Linked DNA regions of Verminephrobacter eiseniae EF01-2. The protein of the gene in region 2 interacts with the protein of the main gene of each other region in a pairwise test. Links are inferred from orthologs where the notes say so. Each region holds a gene or a part of one and is shown on either strand. Other genes may lie near its edges.

The links. The genes of interacting proteins can lie anywhere in the genome.
Region 1: the proteins of secD (region 2) and pheT interact in binary tests that used the Escherichia coli proteins (3 or more experiments, as listed by UniProt). The link is inferred for Verminephrobacter eiseniae EF01-2 from one-to-one orthologs.

Annotation. Positions count from the first base shown.
Region 1 is NC_008786.1:3,443,697-3,447,179, reverse strand. What follows is about bases 280-3,405. They hold pheT (phenylalanine--tRNA ligase subunit beta), read right to left. Parts: upstream 3,013-3,405; coding sequence 547-3,012; downstream 280-546. Other genes in these bases: pheS (phenylalanine--tRNA ligase subunit alpha), read right to left, coding at 3,038-3,405; VEIS_RS15045 (integration host factor subunit alpha), read right to left, coding at 280-526. Also shown: VEIS_RS15050 (MerR family transcriptional regulator), read right to left, coding at 1-100; more of VEIS_RS15045, read right to left, coding at 200-279; more of pheS, read right to left, coding at 3,406-3,483.
Region 2 is NC_008786.1:4,480,593-4,483,913, forward strand. The notes cover bases 341-3,304. They hold secD (protein translocase subunit SecD), read right to left. Parts: upstream 2,796-3,304; coding sequence 885-2,795; downstream 341-884. Other genes in these bases: secF (protein translocase subunit SecF), read right to left, coding at 341-872; yajC (preprotein translocase subunit YajC), read right to left, coding at 2,826-3,161. Outside these bases: more of secF, read right to left, coding at 1-340. UniProt on the Escherichia coli protein: Part of the Sec protein translocase complex. Interacts with the SecYEG preprotein conducting channel. SecDF uses the proton motive force (PMF) to complete protein translocation after the ATP-dependent function of SecA.

The sequences.
Region 1 (3,483 bases), 1.0 Mb from region 2 along the record:
CCCAGTAACGCAGCACATGGGGTTTGACGCCGCACAGTTGGGCGACCTCACCAATGGTGAAGTAGCGCTTGGCAGGGATGGCGGGAAGGTGGTGGCCCATGGATTGCGGGTTCAGACCAGAAAGCTGGCAAGCCTACCGCAGACACGCCGGTACCGCCAGCCAGTTGGTGTCCAGATTGCGACAAAGGCGGTCTCCAATTTATCCGATCGCGGCTGTCTGTATCTGTTCCTTGAGCTTGCTGCTGGCATGAAAGATCACGACGCGGCGTGCCTGGATGGGGATGGCTTCGCCCGTGCGCGGGTTGCGCCCGGGTCTGGGCGCTTTGGTGCGGATCTGAAAATTGCCGAAGCCCGATAACTTGACGTCTTTGCCGTCGACCAGACTTTGCGCAATCAGATCGAAAACCGCGTCGATCATGTCTTTGGACTCGCGCTTGTTCAGGCCGATCTGATCAAACAGTAGTTCGGCCAACTGTGCTTTCGTCAGCGCCGGTGTCTCCAGGTTTTCTACTGCAAATTCGATCATGGCATCACTCCCATCGGGCGTCATCCGGCACGCAGCCGGGCGCCTGTGCACCGGGCCAGTTGGTCGGCCACGGCCTGCACGGCGGTATCGATCCGGGTTTCGGTGAGTGTGGCTTCGTCGCTGGCCAGGGTCAGGCGCAGGGCCAGGCTTTTCTCACCGGGGGCCAATCCGGTTGCGGGCGCCGGTTCAGCGGCATGTTCACCGGCACGCGGCGCCTTGGGGCGGTAGATGTCATACAGCACGGCCGAGCGCATGGTGTCGGGTGCGGCCCGTTGCACGGCGGCCATGATGTCGGCATGTGTCACGCGCTCGGCCACTACCACGGCCAGGTCGCGCTCGACGGCCTGATGCCGGGCCACGGGCCGGAAGCGGGCCACCTCGCGTTGCAGCACGGCGTCGAGTTCGAGCTCGAACAGCACCGGGGCCTGGGGCAGTTCCCAGGATTGGCGCCACTGCGGATGCAACTCGCCGACAAAGCCGATGGCGCGCCCGTTCAGCAGCACGCGCGCACAGCGGCCAGGGTGCAGGGCCGGATGGCTTGCCGCTTCAAAGTCGGCAGACAGTGGCGCCAGCAGGGCCTGCACATCACCCTTGACATCGAAGAAGTCGATGGCCTGCTCCTTGCGTCCCCATTGCAGGATGTCGCCCGGGCCATAGGCCAGGCCCGCCACGCGCAGGGGCTGGTGGATGCCCGCCACCGTGGTGTCGGTGTTCTTGATGTCGTCAGCGCGCAGGAACACCCGGCCCAACTCGAACACGCGCACACGCGCGGCCTTGCGGTCCAGATTGAACCTCAAAACCTGTAGCAACGAGCCAAACAAAGTAGAGCGCATGACGCTCATCTGGCTGGCAATCGGGTTGAGCAGCCGGATCGGCTGCGGATTGGCCGCCAGTTCCAGTTCCCAGCGCTCTGGCACAAAGCTGAAGTTGATCGTTTCCTGGTAACCAGCGCCGGCCAGCGCGCGGCGCACGGCGAATGGGCTGCGCCTGGCCTCGGCGGCGAGTTGGGGGGCCATGGGTGCCAGCGGGGGCGTGGCCGGCAGTTTGTCGTAGCCCACCATGCGCGCGACTTCTTCGATCAGGTCTTCCTCTATCGTGAGGTCAAAGCGGTGGGCCGGTGGCGTGACCGTGAGCTGGCCATCGCCCTGCACCATCGGCAAGGCCAGGCGTTGCAGTGCGTCGGCGCATTGCTGCTGCGTCAGCGGCATGCCGATGACCTTGGCCGCACGCGCCACGCGCAGCGTGACAGGCTGCGGCACAGGCAGGTTCAGGCACTGGTCGTCGATGGGGCCGCAGGCTGTCTGCGGCGTGCCGCAGATGGCGCTGACCAGCGCGGTGATGCGTTCGATATGCTCTACGGTCAGGCTCGGGTCGACGCCGCGCTCGAAGCGGTGGCCGGCATCGGTTGCGCAGTTCAGGCGCCGCGAGCGCCCTGCCACCGCCTTGGGCCACCAGAAGGCGGCCTCGATGTAGATATGCCGGGTCTGCTCCGACACGGCCGTGGCGTTGCCGCCCATGATGCCGGCCAGCGATTCGACCTGCTCGTCGTCGGCAATCACGCCCACCTTGTCGTCGAGCGTGATGCGGTTGCCATCGAGCAATGTGAGCTGCTCGCCAGGTTTGCTCCAGCGCACATGGAGCCCGCCGCAGATCTTGTCGAGGTCAAAAATATGCGATGGCCGGCCGAGCTCGAACATCACGTAGTTGGAGATGTCCACCAGTGGCGCTACGCTGCGCTGGCCGCAGCGGGCCAGGCGCTCGCGCATCCACTGCGGCGTGGTGGCATGCGGGTTCAGATGGCGCACGATGCGGCCGGAAAAGCGCCCGCACAGGTCAGTGGCACTGACCTGCACCGGCAGTTTGTCGGCAATCCTGGCGGCGACTGCGGGAAACGATGGCTGCTGCAGCGCAGCGCCCGTCAGTGCCGAGACTTCGCGCGCAATGCCATGGACGCTCAGGCAATGCGCCAGATTGGGCGTGAGCTTGAGGGTGAACAGCATGTCGTCGAGATCCAGGTGCACGCGGATGTCCTGGCCCAGGGGGGCCGATGCGTCCAGTTCCAGCAAACCGCCGCCATGCTCCTCGGACAGCCTGAGTTCGCGGGCCGAGCACAGCATGCCCTGGCTGGGCACGCCGCGCAGTTGACCCAGTTCGATGCGGACAGGCTGGCCGTCATCTCCGGCTGGCAGTTCTGCGCCGACCAATGCGCAAGGCACTTTGATGCCCACCCGGGCATTGGGCGCACCGCAGACGATGTTGAGCAGAGCGCCACCCTGCCCCACGTCCACCTGGCACACGCGCAGGCGGTCGGCCTCGGGATGCTGCGCGACCGCCTTGATGTGGCCCACCACGACCCGGGTGCAAGGGGGCGCCACGGGGCGCAGTGCTTCCACCTCCAGGCCGGCCATGGTCAGCGTTTGCGCCAGTTCGACCGTGGTCAGCGGCGGGTTACAGAACTCGCGCAACCAGGATTCGGGAAATTGCATGGTCAGACTCTTGTACGGATCGGCGTTACCGGAACTGCGACAGAAAACGGATGTCGCCGTCAAAGAACAGGCGCAGGTCGCTGACGCCGTAGCGCAGCATGGTCAGTCGGTCCAGCCCCATGCCGAAGGCAAAGCCGATGTACTTTTCGGGATCCAGTCCCATGTTGCGCACCACGTTCGGGTGCACCTGGCCCGAGCCGGCCACTTCCAGCCAGCGGCCAGCCAGCGGGCCGGTCTGAAACCGGATGTCGATCTCGGCGCTGGGCTCCGTAAAGGGGAAAAAACTGGGACGAAAGCGCAGCACCAAATCATCGCTTTCAAAAAACCTGCGGCAAAAGCCCGTGAAGATGACCTTCAGGTCCTTGAAGCCCACGTTCTCGCCGATCCACAGGCCCTCGCACTGGTGGAACATCGGCGAGTGCGTGGCGTCGCTGTCGATGCGGTAGGCGCGGCCAGGGGCGATCACGCGGA
Region 2 (3,321 bases):
ATCGCTGCCGCGACGAATACCGACGAGTAGATGCCGAACAAAATGCCTATCGTCAGCGCCAGCGCAAAGTAATGCAGGCTCGGGCCGCCAAAGAAGAACATCGACAGCACCATGGCCTCGGTCGAGGCGTGGGTGATGATGGTGCGGCTCATCGTGCTGGTGATGGCGTGGTCGATCACCGCCGCAGTGTCCATCTTGCGGTACTTGCGGAAGGCTTCGCGGATCCGGTCGAAGATCACCACCGATTCGTTGACCGAGTAGCCCAGCACCGCCAGCACGGCGGCCAGCACCGACAGCGAGAACTCCCACTGGAAGAACGCAAAAAAGCCCAGGATGATCACCACGTCATGCAGGTTGGCGATGATGGCGGCGACACCGAACTTCCATTCGAAGCGCAGCGCCAAGTAGATCACGATGCCGATGACCACCATGGCCAGCGCCATCAGGCCGCCGTGCACCAGCTCCTCGCCCACCTGCGGGCCGACAAACTCGGTGCGGCGCAGTTTGACCTGCGGGTCCACGGCCTGGAGCGCAGCCAGCACCTGCTCGCTTTGCCGGGCCGAGGTCAGGCTCTTGTCCATGTCCTTGTTGAGGGTCGGCAGGCGGATCATCACGTCACGGGCGGTGCCGAAGTTCTGCACCTGCACCTCGGGGTAGCCCAGCGCGGAGACCGTCTGACGGATCTTGGCCAGATCGGCGCTCTGGCCGTAGGCCAGTTCCATCACCGTGCCGCCGGTGAACTCCACCGACAGGTGCAGACCCCGGGTCAGCAAGAAGACGACCGCCAGCGCAAAGGTGATGAAGGAGATCGCGTTGAAGACCAGCGCCTGCTTCATGAAGGGGATGTCTTTGCGGATGCGGAAAAATTCCATGGTCGCCGTTCCTTATGCGCTTTGATTGATGTTGACCACGGCGCTGTCGGCCTCGGGCTTCCAGACCTGGCCTATGGCCAGGCTCTTGAGCTTTTTCTGGCGCCCGTACCACAGGTTCACCAAAGCGCGCGAGAACAGCACGGCCGAGAGCATGCTGGTCAAGATGCCGATGCAGTGCACCACGGCAAAGCCGCGCACCGGGCCGGAGCCAAAGGTCAGCAGGGCCAGGCCGGCAATCAGGGTGGTGACGTTGGAATCGACGATGGTGGCCCAGGCGCGCTCGTAGCCGGTGTGGATGGCCGCCTGCGCGGAGATGCCCGAGCGCAATTCTTCGCGGATGCGCTCATTGATCAGCACGTTGGAGTCGATCGCCACGCCGATCGCCAAGGCCATGGCGGCGATGCCCGGCAAGGTCAGCGTGGCCTGCAGCATCGACAGCACGGCCACCAGCAGCAGCACGTTGACCGCCAGTGCGATGCTGGAGAACAGGCCAAACAACTGGTAGTAACAGCACATGAACAGCGCAATCGCCGCCAGACCCCAGACCACGCTGTGGATGCCGCGCTCGATGTTGTCCGCGCCCAAGGTCGGGCCGATGGTGAACTCTTCGATGATTTCCATCGGCGCTGCCAGCGAACCGGCGCGCAGCAGCAACGCGGTGTCGTGGGCCTCGTCCGTGCTCATGCTGCCGGAGATCTGCACGCGACCGCCGCCGATCTCCGAGCGGATCACCGGGGCCGTGACCACTTCGCCCTGGCCCTTCTCGAACAGCACGATGGCCATGCGCTTGCCCACGTTCTCGCGCGTGACATCGCGAAAGATGCGCGCGCCCTTGGCGTCGAGCGTCAGGTTGACGGTAGGCTCCTGGGTCTGGCCATCGAAGCCGGGCTGCGCGTCGGTCAGGTTCTCGCCGGTCAGGACGACCTGCTTTTTGACGATCACCGGCTGGCCGTTGCGCTCCGGGTAGCGTTCCGACCCCAAGGGCAGCGGAACGCGCCCGCTGGCGGCGCTGCGCGCCTCGGTGCTTTCGTCGACCATGCGCACTTCCAGTGTCGCGGTGCGGCCCAGGATGTCCTTGGCCTTGGCCGTGTCCTGCACGCCGGGCAGTTGCACCACGATGCGATCCTGGCCCTGCTGCTGTATCACGGGCTCGGCCACGCCGAGTTCGTTGATCCGGTTGTGCAGCGTGACGATGTTCTGCTTGAGCGCCTGCTCCTGCACGAGGCGCGTGGCCTCGGGCTTGATGAAAGCGCGCAGCCTGAACCCGCCGCCGGCGCTGTCGGCGCCGTCTTCGGGCCGGCTGCTCAGTTGCAGGTCGGTGAGCGACCGGGCAATCGCGTTGCGCGCGGCCGTCAGCGTGGCCTCGTCGCGCACCCGGATGTCGATGTTCTGGCCTTCGCGGCTGACGCCGCCATGGCGTATGCCCTGGTCGCGCAGCAAACCACGGATGTCGCCGGCATAGGACTCGGCCTTTTTCGTCAGCGCGGCCTGCATGTCCACTTGCAGCATGAAGTGCACGCCGCCACGCAGGTCCAGGCCCAGGTACATCGGATTGGCGTGCAGCGCCTTGAGCCAGGTCGGCGAGCGCGAAACCAGGTTCAGCGCCACGATGTACGAGGCATTGCCGGCATCGGGCACCAGGGCTTTTTCGATCGCGTCCTTGGCCTGGAGCTGGGTGTCGGGCGTGTCGAAACGCGCGCGCACCGAATTGCCCTGCAACTCCACGAAGTCGGGCGTGATGCCTGCGGCCTGGAGCGCCTCTTGCACCCGCTGTTGCACGGCGGCGTCGACCGCGACGGCGGTCTTGGCCGACGAGACCTGCACCGCAGGCGCCTCGCCAAAGAAATTGGGCAGGGTGTACAAGACCCCCACCAGCAGCACGATCACCAGGATCGTGTACTTCCAGACCGGGTAACGGTTCATGATCGCGCTTTTGCCTCCAGGCCCGGCGGGTTACTTGACCGAGCCTTTGGGCAGCACCTGCACCACGGCGCTGCGCTGCATTTGCACTTCGACGCCCGGGGCGATCTCGACCTGCAAAAAGCCTTCGGACAGGCGCGTCACCCTGCCGACGATGCCGCCGGTGGTGGCCACTTCATCGCCCCGGGCCAGCGCCTCGATCATCGTGCGGTGCTCCTTTTGGCGCCGCATCTGGGGGCGGATCATCACCAGATAAAGCACCACCATCATCGCGGCCGGCAAAGCCAGGCTGCTGAGCATCGACATCATGTCGCCACCGCCTGCGGCAGGTGCAGGCGCGGTTTGGGCAAAAGCGGAAGATATGAACACAGACGGGACTCCACAACGGATGGTCGAAATACCCTGAGCCGCCAGGGGCCGGCGCCAGGGCAAAATGCCGGCCAGGGCACGGATGTCCCGGGCCAGGCGCCGGTCATGGCGCCCAGCCGGGCACAGCGCCTGTCAGGGCGCGCGGCCGGGTATTGTATGC